Sediminitomix flava: one gene and its partner. The protein of the gene in region 2 interacts with the protein of the main gene of each other region in a pairwise test. Links are inferred from orthologs where the notes say so. Each region holds a gene or a part of one and is shown on either strand. Other genes may lie near its edges. The genes, in order: BC781_RS05670 and groL.

What was found.
Region 1: the proteins of groL (region 2) and BC781_RS05670 interact in binary tests that used the Escherichia coli proteins (3 or more experiments, as listed by UniProt). The link is inferred for Sediminitomix flava from one-to-one orthologs.

The regions. Positions count from the first base shown.
Region 1 is NZ_QGDO01000001.1:1,483,973-1,500,942, reverse strand. What follows is about bases 8,332-11,158. They hold BC781_RS05670 (ABC transporter ATP-binding protein), read left to right. Parts: upstream 8,332-9,282; coding sequence 9,283-10,035; downstream 10,036-11,158. Other genes in these bases: BC781_RS05655 (outer membrane beta-barrel protein), read right to left, coding at 10,972-11,158; BC781_RS05660 (hypothetical protein), read left to right, coding at 10,722-10,907; BC781_RS05665 (O-acetyl-ADP-ribose deacetylase), read left to right, coding at 10,047-10,544; BC781_RS05675 (MlaE family ABC transporter permease), read left to right, coding at 8,544-9,272; BC781_RS05680 (SDR family oxidoreductase), read right to left, coding at 8,332-8,355. In the rest of the region: BC781_RS05705 (DUF5916 domain-containing protein), read right to left, coding at 1-11; BC781_RS05700 (DUF4465 domain-containing protein), read right to left, coding at 192-1,004; BC781_RS05695 (endonuclease), read right to left, coding at 1,262-3,151; BC781_RS05690 (hypothetical protein), read right to left, coding at 3,367-6,795; BC781_RS05685 (pyridoxamine 5'-phosphate oxidase family protein), read right to left, coding at 7,022-7,561; more of BC781_RS05680, read right to left, coding at 7,660-8,331; more of BC781_RS05655, read right to left, coding at 11,159-12,057; BC781_RS05650 (alpha/beta fold hydrolase), read left to right, coding at 12,238-13,008; BC781_RS05645 (helix-turn-helix domain-containing protein), read right to left, coding at 13,316-14,308; BC781_RS05640 (dihydrolipoamide acetyltransferase family protein), read right to left, coding at 14,428-15,753; BC781_RS05635 (YjjG family noncanonical pyrimidine nucleotidase), read left to right, coding at 16,004-16,705; BC781_RS05630 (ABC transporter ATP-binding protein), read right to left, coding at 16,771-16,970. UniProt on the Escherichia coli protein: Part of the ABC transporter complex MlaFEDB, which is involved in a phospholipid transport pathway that maintains lipid asymmetry in the outer membrane by retrograde trafficking of phospholipids from the outer membrane to the inner membrane.
Region 2 is NZ_QGDO01000003.1:445,089-460,736, forward strand. What follows is about bases 12,713-15,648. They hold groL (chaperonin GroEL), read left to right. Parts: upstream 12,713-13,329; coding sequence 13,330-14,967; downstream 14,968-15,648. Other genes in these bases: BC781_RS13715 (PorP/SprF family type IX secretion system membrane protein), read left to right, coding at 12,713-12,816; BC781_RS13720 (co-chaperone GroES), read left to right, coding at 12,988-13,266; rsmH (16S rRNA (cytosine(1402)-N(4))-methyltransferase RsmH), read left to right, coding at 15,268-15,648. Outside these bases: BC781_RS13675 (glycogen/starch synthase), read left to right, coding at 1-170; BC781_RS13680 (DUF4270 family protein), read left to right, coding at 341-1,978; glmS (glutamine--fructose-6-phosphate transaminase (isomerizing)), read left to right, coding at 2,246-4,087; BC781_RS13690 (alpha-amylase family glycosyl hydrolase), read right to left, coding at 4,161-5,855; BC781_RS13695 (tRNA pseudouridine synthase A), read right to left, coding at 5,988-6,773; BC781_RS13700 (sensor histidine kinase), read right to left, coding at 6,855-8,708; BC781_RS13705 (NUDIX hydrolase), read right to left, coding at 8,896-9,426; BC781_RS13710 (PKD domain-containing protein), read left to right, coding at 9,729-11,717; more of BC781_RS13715, read left to right, coding at 11,728-12,712.

The DNA of each region.
Region 1 (16,970 bases), on a different replicon or contig from region 2:
TACTTTCTCATGAGTAATAGTTTTGTAAAAAGACAGCCATCAAGCTGTATGTAAAGTATTTGACACTTTTCACAAAGCAACTCAAGTTAATAGAGAAATGCAAATAAGTTTTAAAGAAGAAAGCCTATCACTTTGTCTAAAGTAATAGGCTTTCTTGAATTTATGATTAAAATCTCTGTATCGAGATTAGATTAGTCGATTTGAACGATATTCAAATTGTCAAAAGCGAAGTAAGTAGGCGTGTTAATGACGCCCTCAGCAGTTGAATCAGAAGAAACAAAACTAAACTCTAAAGCATCTACTTCATTCAGTAAACTCAAGTCTACATTTTCCCAAGATTTTAATGGTTGTCTGTAAGGCTCAAATATACCTTCTGTATAATCTGCAAGTCTAATTGATCTTTCACCTACAATCTCATCATTCAAGATACCTGTAATTACAAGATCAAAGAAATCACCTTCTTCAAATGCTCGAGCGTTGCTATCACCATTTTCGATGGCAAGAATAGCAGTCCCAACATTAGAAACTTGAACATTCCAAGCTCTAACCGTTTTGTCAAATGTGATTCTTAGTTTATTCTCAACAGGATCAACATATGCAATTCCATAATTATTTGCTTCTGAAGTATTGGCTGGAGTAACCATGCTATATTCAAAAACATTGTAACCAAAACCAGTAGTATCAGTGTTTACATTCTCGCTGAAATCTGTACGGTTAGAATAAGTGAAATTGTTGAGTTGTGCTTTTGAAGGCGCTCCAACATTTTCATAAGTATGTGTTAGCGTAACTTCTCCAGTCGTAAATTCTGAAGTAAATAGATTTCCGCTCTGATTGCCAGTCATCGCAGTATCCATGAAGAATGTGTTTGTTTCTAACTCTAGGTCTTGGAAGTCTGAAGATAAAATAGGCGGCAAAGTTTCAAAGGCATCGTCATCATCGTTACATGAGAAGATTCCAAGGCTTAGCGCCAAAATTAAATAAAGACTAATTTTTTTATTAAGCATATGGCTAGTTTTAATCAATTTTAAAACCCAAATATAAATTTATAAAGGCTATTTTACACTACTATTAAGACCCAAAAGCGTTAAAAAAAGTTGAAAGGAAGTGAATAGCTGTTGCTCTTATCTCATATTTGGCAAATAAGGATTTTAAATTGTTAAAAATGAAGCCAGTTGGGAAGTTGTTAAGGATATAAAAATATAAAGCTAAAGTACCTTTTCAGATACCTTAGCTTTCATATGATTAAACGTGTCTTTCAACACTAGAATATTAACTTCTGAATATCTACGCCATTGGTTGTGTAGCTTCTAAAAATATACAACTCGCCTTTATTTAATTGTAAAGGAATTGAGGTGTTTTCAGATACTGTTTTTTGGAAAATCATTCTCCCTGTTAGATCATAAATCTGAATGTCCGCAACCTTAGAACTTCCGAGTTTTATTTGAAGTGTTTCTTGGCTATAAATGAAAGAAAATGTTTGTTCTTCAATTGAAACATTACTTTTTCTTGAATTACCCGATCCCCAAATTAAGCTCACAAATTCTGGGTAATCAACAAATGGATTTCGGTTACCTTGATAATTGTAGGCATTATTGTTTCTGTCAATTTCTTTCTGACTTACAGGATCTGAATTGTGCCAATCGATCAAAAGATTTAAAGCCCAAGTTTCAAAAACCTTGTTGTCGCTACCGTCTAGTACTGCATTTCCGTAGAAGCTATTATTTTCCCAATTGTCAATAACATCTTCGTAACGAGTAGCCATATAGAAATATGCTCTGGCAAGGTCTCCCTTAAATTCATCTATTGGTTCGAATACAGTACCGCTGTATCCAGATTGTCCAGTCCCCCTTTTACTTCCATTATTTGAGGTAAAAGTTGATGAACTTACTTCTCCGTAAGGATAGCTACTTCTGATGCCATTTACATATCCGTCAGAAGGAAAAATGTGATGGACATCTGAGTTCATTGGTTCAACGGTACCGCCAAACCAACTTTTTGGGAAAGAATGTTCTCTATTGTAGCAACTGCCTTCTCCGCTGTAACCGCCGCACTGATCAGACGAAGGAGTGAAATTATAAGGGTCAGAGCCGTTTGGATTTTCTGAATAGATGTCTAAAATACTACCATCATTTTCGTAATAAAAATCTTTTTCGTGGCTACTATAAAATGTCCAAAGTGAGCCATAACCTTGGTTAGAATGTCCATTTTTGATAATTCCATGAAGGGCAGTTTTTAAGGCGTAACCCGAAAGTCCATTTGCATTTTGGTAATAGCCTGAAAGGTCAGGAGTACTAGGGTTATCTCCTCCACCAGATGAATTTCCTATTGAAAAACTTTTGGTTTCAGAAGATGAAAAAGAACCTCCAGATGCTAGCGTTGTGTTTCCGTTTTTGATGTTGTAAGCCCCATTTCCATGACTGCAGCAAATACCATCTCCGTAGCTGTCATAGATCGTGAACGAGTAATTCCCATCAGCTAAACAGAAAGTTTCAGAGTAGTTGCTATTGCTAGCGTAAGAATCTCCTTGGTAGAGAACAGTTCCAGTACTATTTTTTAATTCCCAAGAAGTTTCAGAACCATAGTTGTCTGTAGTGAGATCAAAAGTTACCTCTGTATCTGAACAGTTTACAGGATTACCGCCACCGCCGCTTTGATTACTGTTTGGTTGAAAATCATCAATGTAAACAATCTCACTACCATCAAATCCACTTTGATCGTAGAAACGAAGTCCTACTTCAATTGATGAACTTGTAGGCGTATAGTTGAAAGAGATTTGTTGCCATTGATTTGTCAGATTGTTATTTGAATAGTTTTGGTAACCATTTACATACAATCTAGCTTTTACATTCCCTTCCGTATGATACACCCAAGCAGAGAATGTGTAGTTGGTATTTGGTGTAACCGTAATAGTTTGTCTGAAGTCTGTGCTACTTTGTGTCGTTGTGTTTACAGAAATAGCTGCAGATGAGCTTCCTTCTTTTACGATAGACGTATTTCTGCTTACATTGATACTACCATCAATGGTTGTCCAATCCGATGGTGTATTCCCACTCCAAGATTCAAAATCTCCATTGCTTACTTGTGCAAATGATACATTTGCGATAGCTAGCATTAGGCATAAACCTAACAGAAAAGTAAAGGTTTTTTTCATTTTTTCAGTGAAAAAAAGTGATGTAAAATAATGAATAATAGTTGTTTATAAAGGATTGGGAAGTACGCTTTTAAAGGTTAAGATAGTTCGATGTATGGGTTAACATTTCATGTTTAAATTGTTACGAACGTGAAGTATTCTTGTAGTCTTTAAAAAGCTGAAAATGTGGATGAAAAATTGTGGAGAAATCTAAGATTTGATTATTTGGTTTTGGGTTAGAAAAGGGCTGTAAGCTGAAGTTGGGCAGTATGAATCATTTTCTGATTTTCTGACTTACGTCCATCGTAAAGAGCATTCATCTGAAGCCCTCCTACAAGACGTTGCGTCCAACGGATATTCCATTGGTAATTGACTCCGTTTCTTAGTCCCTCCAACATTTCATAACCCAAAGGAGTGTTTACTTCACCTTCATAATTGATATGTGTCAGCGCTAAAGAAGCCGAAATACTACGCTTGATGGCTTTTGCCCAGCGCATCTCAAAAGTACCTTTATGGAAAAGGGCTATTCCGCCATCGTTTTCGCCAACCAATGGTGCATTTTTATGCTTGTAAGAATATTGTCCCGAAATTCGGAAATCATTTCGGTGTTGGTAAATCAATTCTGGAGCCACTCGCCACTCGGTATAATCATAGCTTTGTTCTTCTAAAAAGTCAGATTCTTGATCTACTATTTTTTCAGCAAGTGTATTTTGGAATGAAAAATCTTTTGTCAGTTTCAATCTAGAAATGAGCATATATTCTTCATTTATTCTTCGTTCAAATCCGCTGCTAAGCAACGACTTTGCATCTGAAAAATTAGCCTTCACTTCCGCTCCCCATTTCGGGTCTGCTCTATTGATAAACAAAGAGTTTTTGAAAAATACTTTCTGAGAAATCAGATCAGCCTCTGCTATAGGCGTAAATGGAAGAAATCTTTCTTGAAGATCTTCAGAGGTTGTTTTTCGATCTGAGTTAATGGAAGAAACCAACGAAAGTCTAGCCAAAACATTCTTTATTCCTTTTTCTTTTAGCCAAGCTTTAGGTGTTCGAATATTAAGGTTGAAAAGAAATAAAGTACTGTATGCAGGAATGTATTCTCCTGTAGGAACATAGAATTTTGCATAATTTCGTTCATCGGGATTTTGGGCAGGATAAAACTCTTCCAATTCCTGTATTCCGTTTCCATTGTCGTCTCGCCAAGTGTGAGTACCTCTACCAGCTTCTACTTGAAGAAAAACATATTCTTTTTTCAGTTCTTGTCCTGTACCCGTTTCGTAAGAAAAGTTGGTGTTGATATTTCTTTTCCACCAATGTTTATTCAAATCGAGCCTTGCTGTCAATGTTTTCTCAACAAGATCATCACTTGTATTTTTATAGGTCAGTTCTCTGTAGTTTATACTCCCGACCCAATTGGTTGTTTTCCCTTTATTCGAAAATCTGAAACCCACCATCTCTGCTTCTGTGTATGGCGTAATGGCTCCCTCAGAAACATAATAATCTTCTCTTTGCGTATAATCGGCTCTGATCTTTGCTTTTATACTATCTCCAGATTCTATATAAACGGTATGTTCTTCAAAATAACCTACAGATGAAAGCGTTTCATTGTCGGCTCCTTTAGCGAGTGTATTTTTCTCTTCTCTGTAGGTATAACCCGGTTGAAGAATTGCGCCATTCCATCGTATATCTGCTTGGTATCTTTCCCAATTGGCTACAGTTGTATCTTTTAAAATCTGATTTTCCATGAGAAAAGCTTGTCCATCCAATTGCAATTTTCCGACAGGATTTGTAGAAAGTTTGAGCTGATGTTGCATACCATCTACACTTAATCCCCGATCTCTTTTCAAGAAGTCATAGGACAGGTAATCTTTTTCTTTCCATGAAATTTTTGTTCCTGTAGATAGAATTTTGTCTTGCTCATCTTCAGAAATGACAACGCCCCAATCCCGATCATATTCCACTGATCTGAAAGGATCAATCGCTTTGAAATTATCAGAGGTTTGTTGATAGTCAGCATATAATTTCCAATCAACTTTCTGATTTAATTTATTATTCGTTTCAAAACCAAAGTTGTAGGCAGCGCCATTGTCATCATGTTTGTCTGTCGTGGCAAAAAGGTTGAGGTCTTGATTGGAAAGTCCTATTTCAGCGTAAATTTTATCGTTTTTTCGAGGCTTGAATTCACCACCAAATACCCAAAGTGATTTCTGGTTTGGAGCATACAATTTTCGGATTGGAGCAAAATCACCTTGCGGTACGCCGTTGATTGGAGCAACCCATTTATATACTCGTCCTCCACCTTCTTGGGTAGAAAAAACATAGTCACCATTGTTTGTACCTACATTCGTGAAATTGGCTTGAACTAACAGTTCCGCAGAATTATCTGCTCTGACAAGAATGTCTGTATAAGGGACGTTGTTAACAATCGAATCTTTGTAGGTGTATTGAATTTTATTCGGATCAAAAGTTGAAACCGTATCAATGGAGTTGACATAAATTTCATCAATGTTATCTCCTTTACTTGCGATCAGCCTTTTTTCCTCATCAGAAAGTTGATAAAACAGTGAGGTATTTTTGTTATCCTTCTCTTGATAAAAATCAGTGAAGAAAGTGAATTTACCGATTCGCTGTTCATGACTTACTTGAGAGATTGTTCGTGCAAAGTACTGTACCGCATATTCAAAATCTACCCGAATACGACTGTTTTGAGTAATCACCTGTTTTGCGGTAAAAGTAATTTCTGCCAAGTTATAATCAATTACATAATCTTGGTCAAAACCTCTTTTCATCAAAATTCCATCGATATACACTTTTTCAGAACCTGCGATTACCACAATATTATTTTCGTTCTGAGGTCCTAGTAATCGGTAGGGGCCTTTTACACCCTCTAAGGCTACAATTTCTTGACGGTGGAATTGTCCTTTTGCCTGCGAAATACTAGCTACAGTTTTTGACTGATATTTGCTGCTATCATTCCCGAAATTAGCGGTTGCTTGAAGCCCTTGTACGTTTTTGGTATATCTGAGAAAAGCAGATATTTTATCATCCATAATCTGAACATCTCCAGCACTCAAACTTCCTTTTTCATGACTTAGTTTTATTAAGATTCGATCAAAGTCTTGAATGTTCTGCGTATTTCCTTCAGGCTGATAAGGTACTTGACTATCCGTAATACTCGCTTCCAAGAGAATATCTTCCGTAATCGCTCCTTGCAATTGTAAATTCAGCCCCGAATTCACGTAAAAATCTTGATTACTTCCAATCGAAAATCCTCTGCTAATACTACCCATAGTTTGTACTTCTCCTGTGTCAAACAAGGATTCCCTTTTGAAGCTTTTCCGATTATTTCGTCTTCTGTTTGAAAATGTATTGGAAGTAGTATCTGACTTAAAGTGAAAAGAAGAATAGGTTGTATTGGTCTGAATACTATTAAAATCTAGTACTCTGTAGCTTACCAAAACAGAATCAATCAAGGAGCTGTCAGCATTGAATATCAACTGCTGATTTTCGAAAAGAATATTTTCGTTTTTCGCCTCACCTACAATCTGTAGAACTTGGAAAGAACTAGGGTCTACAAGGAGCTTATCGAGCGTTTGATTTTGGGCATAAACCCACTTTCTACGAAGATTAGAATTCTCCGAAGTTTGTGCTAAGCTGGGTATGCTCAAAATTAGGAATAGGAAAAAAGTAAGCGTAGGCTTCACTCGGTATAAGTCAATAATTGTATATTCTCTATCTCAAAAAGCTATGTTTTAGCCAATATTAAAGACAAAACTACGTAAAAGTCAGCTGATTTGATAATATTGCATACAGAAGATTAACGTCTTAACAATTTAACTTTTTGAAGAAAATGTAGCTAAGTTTTACCGAGTGAGATAGATCAGAAAAGACGTATTATTTGATTTTAGTCTCAAAACCATCAATACTCAAGGTGTTTTTTTCTTCCCAATAAGTCTCTATTTTTTCTTGTCCTTTCTTCTCCGCCCAAACATCCAGTGTTTCTCTGTCTTCTTTGAAGTCCATAAAAGGAACTCCGAAACCACATGAAGTTTGTACCAAGTCAACTTCCATTTCAATAATTTGACGTGAGCCTAATGCTTGAGGAAATAACCCGATGTAATCATGAAATTCTTGATCTCTATCATGATAGATTTTTGCTGTTCCATAAAGCCTTAAAATGAGTGGATTTTTCTCAAAGGAGCAAAACATGATGGTCATCCGATCATTTTTGAGCAAATGAGCAGCCGTTTCGTTTCCACTCCCCGTTTTGTTTTGCCATACAATTTTATTTTGGTCAATCACTCGGAAGGAATCGCCGCCTTTGGGAGAAACATTTACTCTACCTTCATCGGCTGCTGTACCAACAAAAAAGATATGCTGATCTTTGATGAATTCTTGAAGTTGTGGAGTGATATGGTCAATCTTCTTTCCCATGAAATGAAGTGTTTTTGGATTTTATAAAATGAGCTGTAGTTGTGAGTAAGTAACAAAAAAGTAGCAGTGCATTTGGACTACACTGCTACCTGAAAAGATTATATATCTCCTAATTGTGGACGAACCACGATATCTTCTACCACAGAATTTTGAGAAAGTGTGTAGCTCGCAAATACCAATTCAGCAATATCTTCACTCTTACTGAAACGGTCGTCTGGAAGATCGACACCATCCCAACTCGCTGTACGAGTAGCTCCAGGCATAATTGAAGTTACTTTTACATTGAATGGTTTCATTTCTTCTCTCAACGATCTCGACATCCCTAGCATGGCATGTTTTGAGATAGAGTATGAACCACCATTGGCATAAGCCATAAAACTAGCTACAGAAGCAATATTAAAAATATGTCCTTCTTTTCTGTCCATCATTTCTCTGATGAACCCTTTTGTCAGACGGTAGGCACTATAAAGGTTGGTTTCGATCATTTGTTCCAAAATACCATCCTCTTCTTCATGGATTGCACCCGGAATAAATACACCTGTGTTGTTCACTAAAACTTTTACAGGCTCACCCACTCTTTTCACAAAATCAATAAACGTAGCAGTATCTTCTTTTACACTCAGATCAGCTGTTTGTATATATACTTTTACTTTATATTTTTCTTCAATTTCTTTTTTCATGTCGCTCAATTGCGCTGCATTTCGAGCACATGAAGCGATGTTGTGACCTGCTTGTGCGAATTTTTCAATGATCGCTTTACCAATTCCTTTACTTCCCCCTGTAACAACTATCATAATTATTCGTTTTTGTTATGATTATTTACCTTCGAATTTAGACAAAAATTAGGAAGAAGAAAGCAGAAAAAGAAAACTGTTAAATTAGACAAAAATCAAATATTGAAGTTTGAATGCTATTCAGATCTTTATATTTGTAAGTTACTTTTTAAGGAGTAGAAATAGAGCTATCTAAAAGATATACTATGATTAAAAGATTGGGAAGTTTCACGCTGTTTTTGAAGCAGCTGTTTGTAAACAGAGAATCGCCCAGAGTTTACGGAAAGCTATTTTTTGAAGAATGTATTCGTATTGGCTTAGATTCTATTTTCATTGTGTCAATCGTGGCATTTTTTGTAGGAGCTGTAAGTGCTGTACAAACGGCCAATAACATGACAAGCCCGTTTGTACCAAAATATATCGTGAGTTTGATTGTTCGCGACATGCTGTTGTTGGAAATCGCACCTACATTTATTGGGGTTGTTTTTGCCGGAAAGGTAGGCTCCAACATAGCAGGAGGACTCGGAACCATGAAAATTACGGAACAGATTGATGCCCTTGAAGTAATGGGAATCAATTCCGTTTCTTATTTGGTTCTTCCAAAAGTCTTGGCTTGTGTCGCAATGTTGCCAATGCTAACCACGCTAGCCGCTTTTCTAGGGATTTACGGAGGTTATGTCGCTTCTATTTTAGGAGGATGGCTTACCCCAGAAGAATATATTTACGGATTACGATTCGAGTTCATTCCGTTCAATGTCACTTTTGCACTCATCAAAGCCTTAGTTTTTGGCTTTTTGGTATCTACAATTTCTTCTTTCTTGGGTTATAATACTGTAGGAGGAGCTTTGGAAGTTGGAAGATCAAGTACAAAAGCAGTAACAAATAGCTGTATTGCTATTTTGGTAGCGGACTTCTTATTAGCTCAACTTTTAATCTGATTCGGAGAACATGATAGAAATAACAAATATCAAAAAGGCTTTCCAAGGAAAGGAAGTACTGAAAGGAATCAGTGCAAAGTTTGAGCAAGGACAAACCAATATGATTATTGGTGCATCGGGTACAGGTAAAAGTGTATTGCTGAAAACGATTGTAGGCTTGATAGAACCCGACTCTGGAACGATAGAGTATAATGGCAGGGATTTCTACAATTCTAGTTTGAAAGAACAGAAAGCAATCAGAAGAGAAATAGGGATGCTTTTTCAAGGTTCTGCTCTTTTTGATTCAAAAACAGTTTATGAGAATGTGAAATTCCCTTTGGACATGATGTCAAAAATGTCTGAAGGAGAAAAAAAAGATAGAGTTGAATTTTGCCTTTCAAGAGTAGGGCTTGCCGCTGCTGCTGATAAAATGCCTTCTGAAATTAGTGGAGGTATGCAGAAAAGGGTTGGTATTGCTCGTGCTATTGTCATGAATTCACAATACCTTTTCTGTGATGAACCAAACTCAGGACTTGACCCTCAGACTTCGATTGTCATTGATAATCTTATTCAAGAAATTACACATGAATATAACCTGACGACCATTATCGTATCTCACGATATGAACTCTGTAATGGAAATTGGTCAGTACATTTTGTTCATGTATCAAGGTCATAAAGTTTGGGAAGGTAGTAATGAAACTATTCTTGATTCTGATGAGAAAGCATTGCATGACTTTATCTTGGCAAATAAGCTCATGCAGAAATTTAAAGCTTTACGATAAAAAATAGATTTATGCCTATCAAAGTCATTCAAGGAGATATCACTCAGATGAAAACGGATGCCATTGTAAATGCAGCCAATACATCCTTATTGGGAGGTGGAGGAGTAGATGGTGCAATCCATAGAGCTGCAGGGCCAAAGTTGCTTGAAGAGTGTAAAACCTTGAATGGCTGTGCTACTGGGCAAGCGAAATATACCCAAGGCTACCAATTAGCAGCCCGATACATCATTCATACCGTAGGGCCTATTTGGCAAGGAGGAGCAAAGGGTGAAGAAGAATTACTAGCTTCTGCTTACCTCAATTCTTTGAAAATAGCTGAATGCCTAAAATTAAACTCCATCGCATTCCCCAATATCAGTACTGGAGTTTATGGCTTTCCTAAAGAAAAAGCTGTAGAGATAGCATATAACACAGTGAATTTGTTTTTAAGAACAACTTCTACAATGGAAGTTTATTTTGTCTGTTTTGATGCTGAAAACCTTTCTCTCTATCAGAATAAGTTGATTTAGAAGATAGTACTATTTATAGCAAAAGGTGTTAAATGGTACATTGAAAACGGATTTTGTTTGTATTTTCTTGACAAACAGGGAATTATTGTTACTTTGTACTTTACTTTTGAAGTGTCTGTATTTTAAAAAGCGCAGATACCCAAAAACAACCAGCACGTATTTAAACGTCAACTCGCTATGAAGTATAGAAAAGAAAAGAAGCCAAAGGTGAATCCTGCCTTGGATGGCTTTGACATTCGTATCAACTCCTCTGGAGAAATCGAAAGTACTTACACCATCGAACAACTCAATGACTTTCTAAACCAACATGTTGTTGACAAGAAATTGAAAAATCGAAATGATTTAGACGTTAAAAAAGAATGACAATAAAAAAGTCCTTGGAAGTGTTTCCAAGGACTTTTTTATTGTTGGTTTAAGGTCGTTTATTTTAGAATCTTATACCAAACATGATTGTATTTAACTCAGGGTTTGTATCTGTATATCTGAATAATGGAGAAAGCTCATAATTGGCGAAAATTTTGAATCCAGCTTTCGGAATACCAATTTCAGTACTTAAACCATAACGGAAATCTTGGATATTGAATGGATCATGGTCTTTCTCTTTTTCCGTGTCACCGTCTCTAGTGAATTTGTGTTTTTGCCAGCTATCGATTCTATAGTTTGCATAACCTCCAATACCGAATTGGAATGAACCTTTATCTCTACCAATCTGAAGCATGATCGGAATGCCAATATTTGCGACAGCAAGTTTATTCTTTTTCACCGAAGACCAATCTGAAGGAACTTCTCCAAAAACTACTTCTTCACCTTCAACACTTAAGAGTACATCGTCTTCGAACATATAATTGTTCCAAGAAATTGATAAACCATATTTAATGAAGAATGGAGATTTATCTAAGTTACCAATCTGAGTTCTCCAGTTATGAGAGAAGGCTACATATCTTGAACCAAGAGGATCGAGTCTGTAAGGGACATTTCCTGGTATTTCACCATTTTCGACGTATGTATTCAAACCTAAATCCATGTTCCAATATGATCTAGTACGTCTTTTGGTCTTCTTCTGACCGTCGTTGTTACTATGTCCAAAGTTGATTGAGATACCGTCGTCACCTTTCACATTGATTGTTTCAGACTCTTCCCAATCGCTATCCCAGTCGTTGTCCCATTTATTCCAGAAATCAGATTCTTTTGAAGAGTTTGTAACTACTTTTGGTTCTGAAGAAAAATCACGTCCAACTCTAGTATCTACGGTCAATTTACCCCATGATTTATCCAATTGGTAGAAGCCGTTGTAGCGGTCAGCTGAGTCAGCTAAAGTTTCTATACCTATAAGAACTTCTATGATATCACTGTATTCTAATTTCTCTCCTGATTTTGATTGGAAACTCAAAGTTGCTCCATCAGCAAAAATTACTTTTACAGAATCTGTATTAAATTCTTGAGCCGAAACCGTTAAAGAGGAAATCAAAAGAGTAATAAAAATAAAGACTCGTTGTATACTTCTTCTAAACATATCTATTTGGTTTTATATGGTATTTATTGCTAAACTTTATGGAAGATGATTGCTTAGTTTTCGATTAAATTTGAATTATTTTCAAAAAAATAATCATCTTCGTTTCATCTCATTTTGTACAAAAGATGCCTCTTTCACTTAGAGGTTGCATCAATTCGTCAAATTTGTAAATCTTTTTATATGCTTTCGCTTAAAGACACCGAAAAAGGGACAAATACAATATTGCTTGTTCATGGATTTTGTGAAACAGCAGATATTTGGGATGATATAATACCTTATTTGTCCGATGAATTCAGGGTTATAGCTATTGATCTCCCTGGGTTTGGCCGTAGTCCGATGTTAGAAAAAACGACAATATCAGGAATGGCTAATTCTATAAAAAATACTATAGATCAATTAGATATTTCAAAGATACACATTATCGGACATTCTCTAGGAGGCTATGTGAGTCTTTCTTTTGCTCAACAATATCCCGAAAAAGTTGCAGGGCTAACACTTTTTCATTCTACCGTTTTTGAAGATGGTGATGAGAAGAAAAATACGAGAACTAAAGCTGTCCAATTTTTAGCAGATGAAGGAGTAGAAAAGTTTACCACTTCTATGTTTAGAGGTTTGTTTAGTACAAAAACAAAGAAAGAAAAGGAGTATTTGATCAATCAGACCATTAAGAATAGTTCAGAAACAGCGCTTGAAGCTGCACAGCAAACGATGCTTGCAATGAGAGATAGAGATGATTCGACTGAATGGTTAAAACAAACAGATATACCAATTCAATTCTTGATAGGAAATGAAGATCAAGCTGTTTCTTTAGATGACTCTTTAAAGCAGTGTCATTTGGCCAAAAACAATACGGTACATTTTTATCAGGATGTAGGGCATATGGGAATGCTTGAAGCACCTCAGAAAACTGCTGAAGATTTACTTTCTTTTGCTCAAAAGATTTATAAATGATACAAAAAAAATCCCATTCAGATGCTGAATGGGATTTTCACCTTATTACTTACCTATTATTGTATTAGTAGACAAACTAATACACCGCACAATATTCACATTTACTAATCTTGTTCACAGATGCCTATTATAAGTTACATCTGAGATGTTTTAGCTTTTTTGATTTCTGCATTGCAAATATGGCGGGATTTTCTCGTTATTATTTACAAATTTCGGACAGCTCGTTATGGAAATCGGACAAATCGGATTGTTTATGTGCACATTAGCAGTTAGTTACATTTTAAGGTGTCCTAAATGCTTGTAAAGCTTAATCAATATTAAGTTGCTCGTATTGTTTTGGTGTGATTTTGTGATACTTCTTGAACATAGAGGAGAAATGTCCAAGGCTAGAGAAACCAAGCATAAATGCGATTTCTGTGAGGTTGTATTTCTTCTTTCGAATGAGACGCAAGGCTTCTTCCATTCTGTATGATTGAAAATATAATGAAGGAGAAGTTCCAAAAGTTTGATTGAAGATACGTTGTAGTTTACGAGGACTCATATTTACTTCTTCTGCAAGGTGACTGATACTAGGAGCTCCATCCATTATTGAATTCTCTAGTTTTGCTTTCACTTTAAATAAGGAATGCAAGTCCGTAGAATTTATAGGCTTGATATCATTATCGTCTTTGATCCGATCATTGAAATATTTAGCAATCAGAATGAAAATTTGAACGGATAGACTTTTTTGCATGAGCCTAAAAAGCATTCGATTGTCATCTAGATAATCCAAGAATTCTTTGATTAGATTCTCTATCGGAGATTTTATCTGTTCAAAAAGTAGTGCATAGGGGTGTTCATCAATGAATTTTAACCAAGTACGAGTTGCGTCATTTTGAACTCCTTTTCTCAACTTATCAATAGAATAATAATAGGTAAACCAAGTACATTCTCCTTTCGGAATATTTATGAAATGATCTAAGCCCGAGTAGGTGAGTAAAACGCCCGATCGGTAAAATGTACCTTTGGTAGATACCACTTGATCTGAATCAGATGGGAGCAAAACTACAACTTTGAGACTATCCTCTGCATCTTGTTCTGTTCGTTTTAGACTGATAGCACGTTTGAAGTTAACAGAAAAGAAAGTGACCTCAAGTCCTTTATCTAAAGTGTGATGTACGATTTTTCCTTTTCCAAAGGAATTGTCAAACTCCAGTATGCCATTGGAGACTTTCCCCTGAAAGATCTCCTCAAATATTTGTTCATTTTTTACAAGCGGACCTTCGGGTAATTCAATAACGAGGGATTTCTCTATACTCATGGTATTAGGTTAACAAAAAAGGGTGTAAAAAAGTAAAATTAGGTTTTGATTGGGGCTAAAAAAAAACTGCTCCAATTTCTTGAAGCAGTTCTTAAACTCTTAGAGTGAGAAAGGATAAACTAAACTGTAGTATCCATTGACCATTGCTCTAGGTAGTCTCCAACCTTGCGAACAAACATTCCTCCTAAAGCACCATCTACAACTCTGTGATCATAAGAGTGAGAAAGGATACACATATGACGGATTCCGATGAAGTCTCCTTGAGGAGTTTCTACTACAGCAGGTTTTTTATCGATAGAACCAAATGCCATGATACCTACTTGCGGTTGCATGATGATTGGTGTTCCTGCAATGTTACCAAATGATCCGATGTTAGACATAGTGTAAGTACCGCCTTGAAGATCATCTGCCGTAAGTTTATTCTCACGAGCTCTTTTTACAAGGTCATTTACTTTCAATGTCAAGCCAGAAAGACTATAATGATCTGCATTGTGAATAACTGGTACGATCAAGTTACCGCTAGGCAATGCTACAGCCATACCAATGTTTACATCTTTCTTCTTAATGATTTTATCTCCTTCAACAGAAACGTTCATCATTGGGAAGTCTTTCAATGCTTTTGCGATGGCGTGAATCAACAATGGCGTAAATGTAAGGTTACTGCCTTCGCGTTGTTTGAATACATTTTTCCACTGATTTCTCCAGTTTACCAAATTGGTCATATCTGCTTCAACGAATGATGTAACGTGCGGTGAAGTATGTTTAGATTCAACCATACGCTCTGCAATCATCTTACGCATACGATCCATCTGAATGATTTCATGCTCTCCACTTACAGATGAAACTGGAGTAACAGGAGCAGATGGTTTTGGTGCTTGAGCAGGAGCTGCTTTTGGAGCTTCAGCAACAGGTGTAGAAACTGCTGCAGGAGCAGCCGAACGGTTTTCTAAGTATGCTAAAATATCATCTTTTGTCAGACGTCCTTCTTTTCCTGTACCCGGAATTCTAGACAGTTCATCTACAGCAATATTTTCAGTTTTAGCTATATTTTTTACTAATGGAGAATAAAAACCATTATTCTGACCTTCAGCTAGTGGGGTAGTATTAGTGGCTTCAGGGCTTACAGGAGTAGCTTCTGCTACAACTTTTTCTTCTTTGGGAGCTTCTGAAGTTGTCGTTGTTGGAGCAGCAGTTTCTCCAGCGCCTTCTACTTCAATAATTGCGATTGGACTACCAACAGCTACTACATCTCCTTCTTTAACTAAGATCTCTTTTAAGACACCATCTTCTAAGGCAGGTACTTCAGTATCAACTTTGTCTGTTGCTACTTCAAGTACTGGCTCGTCTTGCTCAATTGTGTCGCCGATTTCTTTTAACCATGAGAGAATTGTACCTTCCATAATACTTTCTCCCATTTTTGGCATTACCATCTCAACAAGTCCCATATGATAATATTTTATATTTTAGTCCTTTAACTGGATAATCTATTGTGTTATAATAAGATGTGGCATGAAAAATTGGTTGCCCATTATAGCGAATGTAAAAAAGAAGTAACCGCAAATCCAATTAATTACATGCACTTTTTTACACTTCATGACGATAATAACTATCTTTAAGTATCCAAATTCTATTGATCAAAATCTTTTTACTACATTAATTTATTGCGAATATTTAAGAACTCTAATTTTAAATTTTGTGAAACGTAATTTATTCAAACATATATTTTTCGATCTTGACCATACACTTTGGGACTTCGAAAAGAGCTCGGAAGAGACTTTAATCGAACTCTACAAAGATTTTCAACTTGAAAAACGAATGAATGCTCCTGTTGAACTTTTCGTAGAAACTTTCCGAAAAGTTAATTTTTCGCTTTGGGCACAGCTCGATAATAGAGAAATCACGAAAAAGTATGTGAGAGAGCAGCGTTTCCCTTTGGTATTTGAAAAATTAGGTGCAAACCCAGCAGACTCACCAATTGGTATGGGAGAGGAGTATTTAAGAAGATGTCCTAAAAAGGCAAATTTGATAGAAGGGACCATTGAAGTTTTAGAATACTTGAAGGATGATTACCAGCTTCATATTTTGACGAATGGTTTTCAAGATGTACAACACATTAAAATGAGTCATAGTAATATTGATTCATATTTTGAAAGTGTAGTAACGGCTGAATGTTCTGGTTTCTCAAAACCCAACAAAAGTATGTTTGATTATGCCTTGAACTTAGCCAATGCCAAGGCTGAAGAGTCAATTATGATTGGGGATAACTTGAATGCAGATATTAAAGGAGCGATAGGAGCGGGTATTCAGGCTATTTTTTTTAATCCCGATGAAAAAGATCATGAAGAAGAGTTGTTGGCAGATATCAAGAATTTGAATCAATTGATCGATTTGCTTTAAAATGCAAAATCCCATTCTGTAGCGATCAGAATGGGATTTCGTATTTATGCTAAAGATCTGGTCTTCTAGACTACTTCTTTGTACTGAATTTCATAAAGGCGAGCATAGAAACCGCCTTTGGCAAGTAATTCATCATGAGAACCAACTTCTTTGATTTCTCCTTTATCTAAAACGATAATTTTGTCAGCTTCTTTGATAGTTGCTAAACGGTGAGCAATCGCAATAGAAGTACGCCCTTCCATCATAGAATGCACTGCTCTTTGGA
Region 2 (15,648 bases):
TTATCAAGATTGGATCTCAATATGCAGATGTTGTAACTAACGCCAATGCTGATTTAACTGAGAAGTTAGATGCTCTAACAGATGGAGCTTCTGATAGCATCAATACTATTGAAGTTGGAGATGAGTTTGCAAGTTCTTATTATGACATCTATACGGAATTGATGGGATAAGACTTATTAGGTATAAAAAATGTTAAGCCTTCGGTTATTACTGAAGGCTTTTTTTTATTTGTGAGATTATGTGTACAAGAAAAAGAGCAAGAATGAAGTAATTGTCATTCTGCTTCTTATTTTTGTGAAAAAGCTAGATAGGATTTTTTTGAGAGAGAAAATAGATGAGTATGACATTTAACATAAACCAATTAAAGCGTGTTTTGTCGAAGGCAAATCTTTTAGGGGCCTTTATTCTTGGAACATCTCTATTGAATACATCTTGTAATCAGGATGATATTTTGGAAAATGGAAGTGAACTAGGTGATGGGTCTAATGTAAAAGTATGCTTTGAAGATAATTTTAGTCTTAGAACAACTACAAAGTTTTTTAGAGACAGTATATTAACTTCAAGTGTATCTAATGCTATAGTTGGTGAGATACAAGAAGGAGATTTGGGAACAACTAAGTCTTCTGTTTATTTAAGGCCAAATGTTAGTTCTGGTGTTGCTTTTAATGAGCAAGAAGAATTTGTTGGTTTTGAGTTCTTATTAGTTTTTAATGGATATTCATACGGAGATACTTTAAGTGCAATTGAATTTCAAGGAAGAGAGTTAGAGACTGAGTTGGAAATCATCCAAGAAACAGTTGATCAAAGTGGAGATACTATTATCGTGAGTGTACCTCGTTACCATTTTGAAATTATTCCTGAAAATTCAATTGGAAATGAACTTTTAAGATTTGATGAAATAGATGAAGAAGTCTTATTTGCTGATTTAGATATTGATTCTTTTACAAATTCGTCTGATGGGACAACTTCTGAGCGTAAGTTTTTAAGAATCCCAATGGATGAAACATTAGGACGTCAATTATTTTCTTTAGATACTATTTCTGATTCTACAGTTATTGATCTATTTAAAGGTATTGCTCTTGATATTGTAGATGAAGGTGTCTACTATGGTATTGATGGTTCAAACTCTAAGTTTAGACTACTTTATAATGATAGAGATGAGAATGGTGATATTATTACTGAAGATGTTCAGGGGATAATTAGACCAAAAGAGTTTACATATGATATGTCCATTGCAGGTTTTTACAATAGCTTATTTGATAAAGGCGATGCTCTTGCTAGTTTAAATCTTGGTGATACTCTTAGCTCTGTAAGCTTAAATAATACTGGTTTAGTAACTGCTGGTACACCAATCTACTCTGTGATTGACTTTGATGGAGCATTAGAGCTGTTGAATAGAGCTGTAGAGGAAGGAGATGATAATCCTCTTACAAAAATCATAGTTCAAAGAGCTGAATTAAGTATTAGTGCTGTGGACCCAACAGATAGAAGTGGTACTAGTCAATCTTTAGAATACATAAAAAATAATACTCCTCCACCATCGCAAATTATTTTTGCAACATTAACTGATGAACTTGAGAATGATGGACAGATTAGTAGACTTTCAGATGGAAGTATATCTACGCTATTTACAGAAGCTGGAGATGCAGCTCTTTCGTCTAGTTTCTCAATTGCTAGAAATCAATATGGTACGATAGATATTACATCATATTTTAATGCTAGACTTAATGTCCTAAATGCAAATAATGATGATAATGTTGATAATATTGAAAGTGGGGATTTTAATTATGCAGGTCCAATGGTTGTGTTGCCAACGTCAATTTCAACTGGTGTAAATAAATTAACTTTCCCTGATTCAGAAAGTGATGCTTTAGCTCCTTCAACAGGGCTAAACCCTAATGTTCCACTTAATCTGAATTTGAGACTGTACTATACAATATTTGGAGGTACTTTAGAATGTGGTGAAACTACAGAGTAAATAAAAAATTATTATTATTTAAAAGGTCTAGTTAGGTATTCTAACTAGACCTTTTTTATTTTTTGAATATAATGGGTGTTGGTTATTAGTATTTTAATAATTGTATTGATTAACAGCTTGATAACAAAGAAAAATTATAAAACCCTCATAACTTAAAAAGACTTTTATGAGTGAAAAAATTATATAATTTTGTTTTGATAACAGAGATCAAAAAATAAAAGATAACAATCTTTTAGACCCATTTTTTACTCCAAAAAATAAAATATTATGTGTGGAATTGTAGGTTATTTAGGTTTTAAAGAAGCAAAAGATATATTAATTAAAGGTCTAAGTAGGTTAGAATATAGAGGTTATGATAGTTCTGGCGTTGCCATAATGAATGAAAACTTGAAAGTTTTTAAATGTAAAGGCAAAGTATCTGATCTACAAAACTTAATTGGAGAACAGGATACCCATGGTTCTGTAGGAATTGGACATACTAGATGGGCCACTCATGGTGTACCTAATAACGTTAATGCACACCCTCATTTATCTTCTGATAGTAGAATAGCACTTGTTCATAATGGAATTATAGAGAATTATGGTTCTCTTAAAAAAGAATTGGAATCTAAAGGACACGAATTCTATTCTGAAACAGATACCGAGGTTTTAACCCGTTTCATTGAACAAGTACAAAAAGATAATGAATGTTCATTGGAGGATGCTGTACGTATTGCTTTAACACAAGTAGTTGGGGCTTATGCTATTGTTTTAGTCTCAGTTAATGAGCCAGGTAAAATTGTTGCAGCGAGGAAAGGTTCACCTCTAGTGGTGGGAGTGGGTGAAGATAAGGAAGAATTCTTTTTAGCATCTGATGCAACTCCTATCATTGAGTATACTAAAGATGTGGTTTATCTTGATGATGAAGAAGTAGTTGTTCTTACAAAAGGAGATATTACAATTACAGATATACGTAACGTAGCAAGAGATACATATATTGAAACTCTTGATATGGAACTTGAGGCAATTGAAAAAGGTGGTTACGATCACTTCATGTTGAAAGAAATCATGGAGCAACCAAAATCAATTGAAGATTGTTTGAGGGGGCGTGTAATCGCGGAAGATCTTCATGTGAAATTAGGAGGTATACAACAGCATTTACCTGATCTACTTAATGCGAATAGAATTATTATCTTAGCTTGTGGTACTTCTTGGCATGCAGGTCTTGTAGCTGAATATGTATTCGAAGAGCTAACAAGAATACCTGTGGAGGTAGAATATGCTTCTGAATTTAGATATAGAAATCCAATAGTTGGTAAAGGCGATGTTATTATTGCGATTTCACAGTCTGGAGAAACAGCCGATACTTTAGCAGCTATTGAAATGGCCAAGGAAAGAGGTGCAACTATATTGGGTGTTTGTAACGTAGTTGGGTCATCTATTGCTAGAGCATCACATGAAGGTGCTTATACACATGCTGGACCAGAAATTGGTGTAGCTAGTACTAAAGCATTTACAGCTCAATTGACAGTTCTTACATCTATGGCTCTAATGGTCGCTAAAGAGAAAAAATCTATTTCTGAAAATAGATTAAGTGAGCTTCTAAGAGATTTAGAGCAAGTACCAGCTAAAGTAGAGCAAGTGTTAAAACTAGATTCAGCAATTGAAAGTATTGCTGAAATTTATAAAGATGCTTCAAATTGTCTTTACTTAGGACGTGGCTATAATTTCCCTGTAGCATTGGAAGGTGCGTTGAAGTTGAAAGAAATCTCTTATATCCATGCAGAGGGGTACCCTGCTGCAGAAATGAAGCATGGGCCTATTGCTTTGATTGATGAGGAAATGCCTGTGATTTTCATTGCAACTAGAGATAGTTCTTATGATAAAGTAGTGTCAAATATTCAAGAGGTTAAAGCTCGTAAAGGTCGAGTTATAGCAATTGTAACTGAAGGAGATGCTCTTATCCCTAAAATGGTAGATCATGTTATTGAAGTACCAAATATTCATGAAATGCTGATGCCAATGATCTCTGTAATTCCTCTACAATTATTGTCTTATTACATCGCTGTTATGAGAGATTGTAATGTGGATCAACCAAGAAACTTGGCTAAATCAGTTACTGTAGAGTAATGAATTCTAACTAATAGATATAAAAAAAGCCATCAAGTAATTGATGGCTTTTTTCATTGTATTATATGATAGTTTAGATCGCTTCAAATAACACGATATTATTTGGTGTGTCAATCGTTACTTTACCACCTTTTACAGTTGCTGTAGTACCCGAATAGAAGTCTTTTACTTTTTGACCATCTTCAAACACTTTAGCAACTGATATATCTTTTTTCCCTTTTGGAAGATCAAGACCAACAACTACTTGATCAGAATATTTATCAGATTTAATAGATCTACTAAATACATAAGGAGCTTCTGTAATCATTTGGTGTCTACCAATACCAACTACAGGGTGTAAGCTTTTAAATTTACCAAGCTTCTGCCAGTGAGAAAGAACATCTTTAGTTTTAAAACCATTTCTTTCACTATTCTTTTCGATTTCATCCCAGTTCATGAATGAACGAAGTGTAGCATCACCAACAGTTCCTTCAATGTCTAATGAACGGTTCGTTTCGTCGCCATAATAAACTTGAGCAGAACCTGGAGCAAGGAATAGGAAGTTTGCAGCCTTGAAAGGCTTTTCACGCATTTTGTCAAAAGGATGCCCATCATCGTGAGATGATACATAATTGACAACTCCTTTTCCTTTCAATTCATTGTTTAAAATACTATCATAAGAAGCGAATACTTCTTCATAAGACTTTTCATTAGCTTCCCATTTCAAGCCAAAGCTGATTAGTGTATTGAAGCCTTCATCGAAATAGTCAACTTCTTTATCTCCATTCATGAAATTTCTACCATTTCCGATATTGTAGCCATATACTTCACCAACCATATAGAAATCATTATCATCTAGAACTTTGTCTGGATTTGCTTTTTTCCAGTCTTTGAACGCTGCAATAGCTTCTTTGTGCAAATCACCCCATACACTTTCTTCTGTATGTTTTACAGTGTCAACACGGAAGCCATCAACGCCAAATTCACGAATGTAATCTGTAAGCCATTTGATGATGTAGAAACGAGGAGCTCTCGGGTAACCCGTACGAGCAAAGAATTCATCAAGCTCTTTTTGTTCTTTTTCTAGGCGACCTTCTTTAGTCCATTTTTCAACAAGTGGAGTAGGAATTTCAACGTTCTCATCACTACCTGTAAGAACATCTGGTAAGTTTTCTACCAACGTACAGTTTACGAAGTTTTCATATGAATCATATGTACACTGTGGTTCAGTTCTTACCCAATTGTTATCCCATACTGGGTCTTGGTCAGTTACAGGGCCTGTGTGGTTGATCACAACATCAAGTATAATTCTGATGCCGTTGTCATGCGCAACTTTTACAAGTTCAGCAAGGTCTTCTTTTGTGCCAAAGTTAGGGTCAATCTTAGTCCAGTCTTTTGCCCAATAGCCATGGAAAGGATAAGTTTCTCCTGTGCCCTCATCTACACTTCCATGAATTTGCTCAACAATAGGAGTGAACCATATTGCATTGATACCTAAGTCTTGGAAATATCCTTCTTTGATTTTCTCAGTGATACCTTTGATGTCACCTCCCATGAAACCTCTTAGCTTTGCAGCATTTTCGTTTCTTGGAATAATGTTGTCATTCTCTTTATTTCCGTTATAAAAACGATCAGTAAGAAGGAAGTAGATATTTGCAGCGTTCCAAATAAATGGTGCTTCAGTTTTAGTTGATTGTGTTTTAGCTGGCTCACATGAACTAAGGTTTAAAAGTCCTAAACCATAGAACAAAATGAGTAGACTACTTTTGGTAAGTTTATTCATTTTCATAGAATTTACATTTGGTACGAATTTATTGTTTTTTTTAAAATATCAGAGAATTGAGCTTTAACAAATTGACTTAAAATAGCTTGTTAACTAATATTTGCATCATAAACCAGTAAGTAGACGCTGTAAAAGGTTCTATAATTGAAATAAAGTACTGTGAAGGTGTAGTCCAGATGAAGGAGCAATAAATGCTAGAGCTTGATTGTCTCCTCCATTTAATGATTCTTTGATTTCATCTAGTGATAATTCTCCTGCACCAAGTTTGAACAATGTTCCCATCATCAATCTCACTTGATGTCTTAGAAAACCTTTACCTTCTATTTTGTAAACAAAGCTTTCCTCTGGAAAAAAGTTAGCTGTAAGAATATCGTTTTTAATGATTTCACTTTTGATGATTTCTCTTTCAAAAATGGTAGCATCAGAAGGCTTGTAACAGTATTTCTGAAAATTATGAGTCCCTTCAAACAGTTTGGCCCCTGTTTTCATCAACTCAATGTCAAGATTCTCATGCATATAAACCATGTACGGAGCGCAAAACGGGTGATTTTTTCCACCGTGTGAGAAAAAGTATAAGTATTCTTTAGTCTTTGGGTTTTGAATGATATTGAATTTTTCATCAGTTTCTTTGACTGAAATCGCTCTAATATCATTTGGGAGGTTTTTGTTTAATTTCTCAAAGAATAGTTTGGTGTCTAGTTTTTCCCATAAAAATAATTCAAAAGCAGAGTGTTCTGCAGAAACCATAGCATCTGTACGACTTGCACCTAATGTTTTGAAATTGTCATGTTCTAGAACGAAGTTTATTGTTTTGTCTACCATTCCTTGAATGGTTTTTACATTTGGCTGTTTTTGCCAACCATGATATCTAAACCCTAGATATTGGAATTCGATTAAGTAATAAAATCTTTGCCTGTGTGCCATAAGGCACGAAACTAAAGAGATTTATTTAAAATGAGAAACAGGAAGGTCTTCAGAATTAAAGAATAATTCTCACGTTTGATGTTATTCTGTAGGAATGAAAATCTTAAAGATTGTACCTTGGTTAACGGCACTTTCGACCTGTATATTACCGTTTAATTCATCAACTTGACTTTTTACTAAATATAATCCGAGTCCCTTACCTTCATGGCTAGAGTGTAGTTTTTGGTACATGGAGAATATTTTTTCTTTATTATTTTTCAAGTCAATACCTACTCCATTGTCTTTTATCTCTAATAAAATTCCGTTTTCAACCTTTGAACTTCTGATGTGAATTACTGGTGATAGGTATTTTTTTCGGAATTTTAGTGCATTGGTAATGAGGTGGTAAACAATGCTTTCAATATAGCTTTTTATACTTCTGAGTGATCGTGCATCTTCAGCTAGGTCAACTTCAATTACGGCATTATTTTCATTTATAGCAGTAGATAGACTACTAGTTATTGTTTGAATGATATAATTTAAATCAAGCGTTTTTTTCTCAAGGTTTGAATTTTGTCTGAAAGAAAGTATTTCAATTAGTCCTTTCAAAAGTAGGTCGAGTTCTTTTGTACTTGAAAGGAGTTTGTCTACAAAAGATTTATGTGAGGTCTGGTAATCATCAATTTTCAACAATTCAGCCAACCCAATTACCCTCGCTAATGGAGCACGTAATTTGTGAGATATAGTAAATGCAAATTGCTCAAGGTTTCTATTATGCTGAATAAGGTCAGTCATAAGTTGTTGACGCTCGATTTCTCCTTTTTTTCTTTCAGTTATAGGATACCCAATACAAAGAATCTGATATATTTCCCCTTTTTTATTAGATACAGGGCTAAACATTAGGTCTAGCCAAAAAGTGTTACCTGCTTTATCCGTGCTTTGAACCTCTTCTCGCCAAAAAGAATTCTCATTAGTTTTAGAAGATAACTCTTTGTAGATATTCGGTAATTGTAAGGAAGGAAGTACTTTATTTATATTTTCTCCAATTAATTCGTCGTAGGAATACTTCGCTTCAGAGCAAAATAAGTCATTCACTTCATTGATATATCCTCTAGGGTCAGTCACACATACCAACGAAGTTCTATTTAGAGCAACCTTAAAGTTTCTAATCTCATCGAAACTGTTTTTAAGAAGCTCCTCAACTTTTAGACTATTAGTGACTTCTTTTATAAATAATAATATTCCTTCAATATAAACTTCATTTGATGTTATTAATGGTGAAATAACAACTTCAAAACTTCGAGTTTGATTGTCTATTTGTAGGGTGATAACTTCTATAACTTTTTGCCCATGGATGGCTTTCAGAATGCTATTTCTCCATTTTGTATTTTCTCTAAGATCTAGACCAAAGTATATATTTTCAGAGAATATTTGAGTCGATATTCTTTCAAAGTTTTCGTTATATCTAAGGATTTTACCGTAGCTGTCTAAAAGCATCCAGTTTTCATGACTCAATTCTAATCCTTTTTGTAATTGCTTTTCTGTACTATTTGTGTGTTGAGTATGAAACATTACACCTACTAGATTTAATCCACTTCCTATTTCAAATAATTGAATATTTGTAGGTGTTTTCTCCCCATTGATTATGAGATTAATATTTACATTTTCTGATTTCTTTTTCTGTAAAAGCTCAAAGAAGAATTGCTTTTCTGTACTTGTTTCTGGGAGTAAGTGTGTATTTAGAAAGGTCGAAATTTCAGATGGTATATCTGTATTTAAAATTTGATGGGCTTGTTCATTTGAGTAAATAACTTCATTATTTTCAATCTCGAAAATGAGAAAAGCATTGGGGATATTTTTGAATAGGTTATTCTCTCCAGTTAGAATGTCTACAACATTCAATCCGTCTATCATATCTTCTGCTTTTCTTAATTGATCCAATGTTTTGTTTCTCATCGAAATTCAAGTGTCTTGTTCCTCGAAAAAGGTTTAGCTAGTATTTTTTATAGCCTTTGAATACGTGTCTCAATGAAAATTACAAAATATAGGTTAGTCCAAAATATTAAAATGAAGGATTTATGACGACGAGTGATTAATGTTATAAGTGAAAGTTGAAAAAGTGAAATTAATATGTTTAATCTCTTTATTTGGATAAGCTTTTTAGATATGCTTTTGTAATATTTTTGATAGATGTGGCACCTATGTCATCTAGCTTAATTTTATCAGCAGCAATAAAAAGAGCTTCAGTAATATCATCTTGAGCTACGATTTTTTCATAAGGCTCCACTGTGATTTCAAAAGTGAGGTCTAAAGTGAAATATGTTATATCTTGGTATTCATATGTATTCGGGAAGGAACCAAAATATTTTATACTGCTAACATTAAGTTGGAGTTCTTCAAATATTTCTCTTTTAAGTGCATCTTCTGCGGTTTCAAGTTGATCAACAAATCCGCCAGGTAAATCAAGCATTCCTTTATAAGGATTAAACTTTCTTCTTGTGAATAATATTTCTCCTTTGTCATTCTTTAAAATTGCTGCAACAGCAGAAGCAGCATTTATATACATTCTGAAATCACAAGAGCTACAAAGGAAAGAGTCATCCTTCTGGTATATAAAGTGATCATGTCCACACTTAGGGCAGTATTTTAGAATATTTTTAGGATGTGTATTCATATTTATATAATTACCATTTCAATGGTAAGTATACATACTTTCTATTGATTTGCATCTAAAGTTGAGCTTTTTTAAACTTTAATACATTACAGATTTTTCAGATTCTAATCTAGATTTGATTTCAATCACCAATTTATTGAAGTATTCTAATGTAGTTCGTTTCAGAAAAAGATTTTTTTAATTGAAGTCGTTACTTTATGCTTGAAACCTTACAAGGCTATTATTGAGGAATACTCTTTGTAAGTTGACACAAAAGATAACCTTTACTACTAACCCAAACCTAATCATTAATGAAACCCAGCATGAATAAAAGTAAATACCTTAGGCTGTGGACTTATGGGCTATTCATATTATGTTTTTTTCAAATACAATTTACAAAGGCTGATGATCCATTTGCGAGAATTATAGCAAGTCCTACGGGGGCTATTTGTACAGGCGATACCATTCTGTTTTCTGATAATAGCTTTTCTACCAGTACTGATTTAGATACATGGGAGTGGACCTTTAGTGGAGGAACGCCAAGCGTAGCAACTGGGCAGGGGCCACATGAAATTGTATGGAATAGTGCGGGAGATTTTGAGATTCAATTGATCGTATCTACCAATGGGATTTCGGATACAACCACCTATGAGGTTAGTGTAGTAGAAGCTCCAATTTCAAATGATTTTACTGAAACTATCGACCTATCTAATGGACCTGTAAATGTACAACTAACCCCAGATAACTTTAATAGTAGCTTTAGTTACACATGGATTATAAATGACCTTGTAGAAGGTGAGGTCGTTTATAATGAAGCAAATGTTTCGCATTTAATTCAAGTCAATGGAAATCATACGGGGCAGTTAGTAGTAAGTAATGGCAGTTGTTCATCGAGTTATGATGTTTTGATTACTTCAGCTGGGGGGGAAGGAGATCTAGTTGCCAATTTTACGATCTCAGATACCGTTTCATGTGTTGATTCTTATTTGACTTTTGAACATGAAAATACAGAAGGTGTAACAAGTTGGGAATGGGATTTTGGAGAAGGTGCTCATCCTCGTTTTGCATATAATGGAGGGCCTATTAATGTTTTTTATTCCTCACCAGGAGTGAAGTCAGTATTATTAGTGGTCGGAAATGGAGGGCTTTCAGAGTCAGTTGAAAGAGAGGTTGTGATAGGTGGTTCTGAAAATGGTATATCTATAGCTGCTAATCCAAAATTGAGTACAGATGGAGATACTATTTTTGTTCAGCCGTCCTCTGTGATAAGTTTTAGACCTAATGGTGAGTCAGGTTTAGCCAATTCTTATTTGTGGGATTTTGGAGATCCTTTTGCCCAAGAAGCAGATAGTACCTCTGAAAGTAGAATTGGAGATCATAGTTTTGACACAGGAGGTCTTTATGCTGTAAAGTTGACTAGGGAAAGCTCGGAAGGTTGCGTGTCAGAGTTTGTACAGTATGTGAGGGTGGTAACGGAATCAGATCAAAGCGGTGACTTTGCAATTTCTCCTTCAGGCAAAACTTGTGTATTTAATAGCGTTAGTTTTACCAGTAAGGCGAGAGGTTTTGCCCAAGGAGCAGCAGAAGTTGTTTGGTATTTTGGCGCGGAAGGAGATGCATTTCCACAGTCTTCAGATGGTTTTATCCCCGATTCAGTATACTGGACGCAACCAGGTAAGAAGATTATTAAAGTAGTTTCTAAAAGTTCTCAAGATTATGAAGACTCAGTTGTACATAGTCTTATCTATGATGTTTTAGCTTATCCAGAAGCGACTTTTTCTTTTAATGATACGGCAATCTGTTCCTCAAATGCACAAGAGGTTTCTTTTTTGCCATCTATGCAACTAGAGTATGGCATTTACAACTGGTCTGTAGTTGATGAATCTGGAGGTGAGCAATCAAGTTCTTCAGTAGAACCTAAATTTACCCTTTTGCCAGATGAAAAATATACAGTGTCCTTAGAAGTTTCAAATAGCTATTGTACATCTTCTTATTCTAGAATAATTCAGACAGGAAGTGGGTGTGATGATATTTGGGCTGGTTTGATCGTACAGCCAGCAAGAGATAATTGTGGGTTGTTGAGATATATAATTGAGGGAGTCGGTAGTGAAAGTATTCAAAGTTGGGACTTTAATTTTGGCGGAGGAACGGCTGAACCTGAGGCTGATGGGACAAGTAGTGGACCCTTTACTGTAGATTTTCCTCCAAGTCAATCCGGTAGTCAGATTACCCTTACAGTTGATGATGGAAGTGGGAATGAGGAAACGGTAACTGTTACTTTGGATGGTTCTAATCAAGTAAGAATACCATAAAAATATACCTATGAAACCCAAATATACATCAAGTTTAGTCTTAGCCTCATTTATAATCTTATTGCTTTTTTCTAACCTAGAAATAAAAGCCCAAGATAGCCATTTTACCCAGTTCTATGCGATTCCTACTAATTTGAATCCTGCTTTTGCAGGTAATACAAAACAAGGTAGGCTTACTGCAATTTATAGAAACCAATGGCCAAATTTAGAATCTAATTATATTACTTATGCAGCTGCATATGATCATTACTTTCCGTCTTTTAATAGTGGTATAGGAGTGTTGTTCAAAAGAGATGAACAAGGAGCTAGTATTGGTACTCCATTAGCAAATACTGAAGTTCAAGCCAATTATGCTTATCACGCGCAGTTGAATAATAAGTTTGGGATGTTTTTTGGATTGAACGTAGGTATTACTCAAAGGCAAATAGATTATAGTAGATTGTTATTAGTTGATCAAGTGGATGATGATGGTAGTGGGACAATTAATCCCCCAAACGAGTCATTTCAAACAGGGTCAAAGTTTTATCCAGACATTTCATTTGGCTATTTATTTTTTGGTAAGAATTTTTGGACAGGTTTCTCTTTGTTTCACCTTAATCAACCTAATATAGCTGTGATTGATGGTACAGGAGATGATATTTTGCCAACCAGATTATCTATTCATGGTGGATACTTATTTCACCTTGGTTGGACTGGTCGGAGATCAATGATTAAAGATTATAATGATAAAATATTAACTCCTGTATTTGAATACAGAAGACAAAGGCGTACACAGCAGTTAAGCCTCGGAGCTTATTTTCTAATGAAACCTTTATTAATAGGTATGTGGTATAGAGGTGTTCCAATAATAGAGTCTGCTGAAGAGTCTGGTATTAATCAAGATGCGATATCGGGTATGATAGGATTTAAAATTAAGTCAGTTAATATTGCTTATAGTTATGATTATACTATTTCTTCTCTAACAAATGAAGGAAGAGGTTCCCATGAAATTTCTTTCAGTTTCGATATCCCTAGAAATTCTGACTTTGGGAATAAAAAGAAAAGTGACAAACCTGGTGTTTCTACCCTTCAGTGTCCCACCCCTTGGGTAAATGAGTGATTTGTCATATTATTTTTACTTTTTGTCAGATACGTTTTAGGTTAATTTGCGTCATTGTGTCAGTAAATATGACAATATTCGGATTTTTTTAAAATGGCATAAGAAGTGCTTAAATCTCTACAGATTTGAAAATTATATTTTTAATAAAAATACCTTTTAAACTAAAATAAAATGTCAACAGTTAACATTAAACCACTTGCAGATAGAGTCCTAGTTGAACCTGCTGCAGCTGAGACAAAAACTGCTTCTGGAATTATTATCCCAGATAATGCAAAAGAAAAACCACAAAGAGGTACTGTTGTAGCTGTAGGCCCTGGTTCAAAAGATGAGCCTATGACTGTGAAAGTTGGTGATACAGTGATTTATGGAAAATATTCAGGAACTGAATTAGCTTTAGAAGGCAAAGACTACTTGATCATGAAGGAAGCTGATATTTACGCTATTGTTTAAGTATTAGCTTTAACCTATTCCAATATCAATTTAATTAAGAATCTTTTTTAAAATATTTATAAGATGGCTAAAGAACTTTTCTTTAATACAGAAGCAATTGACGGTCTTAAAAAAGGCGTTGATGCATTGGCTAATGCTGTTAAAGTAACATTAGGACCAAAAGGTAGAAATGTAATTCTTGACAAATCATTCGGAGCACCTCACGTGACTAAGGATGGTGTTTCTGTAGCAAAAGAAATCGAATTGGCAGAGCCAATCGAGAACATGGGTGCTCAATTGGTAAAAGAAGTAGCATCAAAAACTGCAGATGAGGCAGGTGATGGTACTACAACAGCTACTGTTTTGACACAAGCAATCTTTACTGCAGGTATCAAAAATGTAGCAGCTGGTGCTAACCCAATGGATTTGAAAAGAGGTATCGATAAAGCTGTTTCATCTTTGGTGAAACAATTGAAAGATAACTCAAGCGAAGTACAAGACAACAAAGAAATTGCTCAAGTAGCTACTATCTCTGCAAACAACGATGCTGAGATTGGTAACATGATTGCTGAAGCAATGGAGAAAGTTGGAAAAGATGGTGTAATCACTGTTGAAGAAGCAAAAGGTACTGAAACAGAAGTTAAGACTGTAGAAGGTATGCAATTCGACAGAGGTTATTTGTCTCCATACTTCGTGACAAATACTGAGAAAATGCAAGCTGAGTTGGAATCTCCATATATCTTGATCTATGACAAGAAGATCTCAGCTATGAAAGATATTCTTCCTGTATTGGAGCCAGTAGCTCAGTCAGGTAAGCCATTGTTGATTATTGCTGAAGATGTAGATTCTGAAGCTTTGGCTACATTGGTTGTAAACCGTATCAGAGGTGCACTGAAAATTGCAGCTGTTAAAGCTCCTGGTTTTGGTGACAGAAGAAAAGCAATGCTTCAAGATATCGCTGTTTTGACTGGAGGTACTGTAATCTCTGAAGAAACAGGAATGAAGTTGGAAGATGCTACTATCGAGTACTTGGGTACTGCTGAAAAAGTAATTATCGATAAAGATAATACGACAGTTGTAAACGGTGCTGGTGAATCTTCTGCTGTTGAAGCTCGTGTAGCTGAAATCAGACACCAAATCGAAAATACTACTTCAGACTACGATAAAGAGAAATTGCAAGAGCGTTTAGCTAAATTGGCTGGTGGTGTTGCTATTATCTATATCGGTGCTGCTACTGAAGTAGAAATGAAAGAAAAGAAAGACCGTGTAGACGATGCTTTGGCTGCAACTAGAGCGGCTGTTGAAGAAGGCGTAGTTGTTGGTGGTGGTACTGCACTACTAAGAGCTTCTTCTGCTTTGGAAGGTGTTTCTACTGAAAACGAAGATCAACAAATTGGTGTTGAAATCGTGAGAAAAGCAATCGAGGCTCCATTGAGAACTATCCTTGAAAATGCTGGTCTTGAGGCTTCAGTAATCGTAAATAAAGTATTGGAAAATGCTGGAAACTACGGTTACAATGCTAGAACTGATGAGTACCAAGACTTAGTTGAGAACGGAGTTATTGATCCAACGAAAGTTACTCGTTTGGCTTTAGAAAATGCTGCATCTATCGCTTCTCTGTTGTTAACTACTGAATGTGTAGTTGCTTCTGAGAAAGAAGAAGGTGGTGCTCCAGCTATGCCTCCAGCAGGTATGGGCGGTGGAATGCCAGGTATGATGTAATCAGTTGACATCAGAAATAACTTAAGCGAAAGCTTAGTATAGATATTGAGCGGTATAAGTTTTTACTTATACCGCTTTTTTTATGCAATTTATTAAAACATTAACTTCCTTATAAATCATAAGAAATTGCATTTTTTCTATCTTTGTCGTCACTATTCTATATCTAAGAGAAAATTTGTGGGCTTAGGTCGAAAATGACAGAATAAGAGTAGTAATGAAAATGCTATTCATAAATTGAATTTCTAGTTTGTTTTGTTCTATGAATAGCCTTATTATAAAGTAAAAAGAATTCAAAATAAGATGTATCATATACCTGTAATGCTTGAGGAGTGCCTCGATTGGTTAAAACTTGAGGATAGAAACACCTATGTGGATGTGACTTTTGGTGGTGGAGGTCATTCTAAAGCAATACTTGAAAGAATCTCTAATGGGAAATTAGTCGCTTTTGATCAAGATCAAGACGCGAAAAAAAATGCAGATAAAATTGAAAATGAACAATTTTTGTTCGTTCAAAGCAATTTTAGAAACCTTAAGAGATTCTTGAGATTACATAATCAAATTCCTGTAGATGGAATTCTTGCCGATTTAGGAATCTCATCACATCAAATTGATTGTGGAGAAAGAGGCTTTTCAACTCGTTTTGATGCTGAATTAGACATGAGAATGGATCAGTCTGCTGAG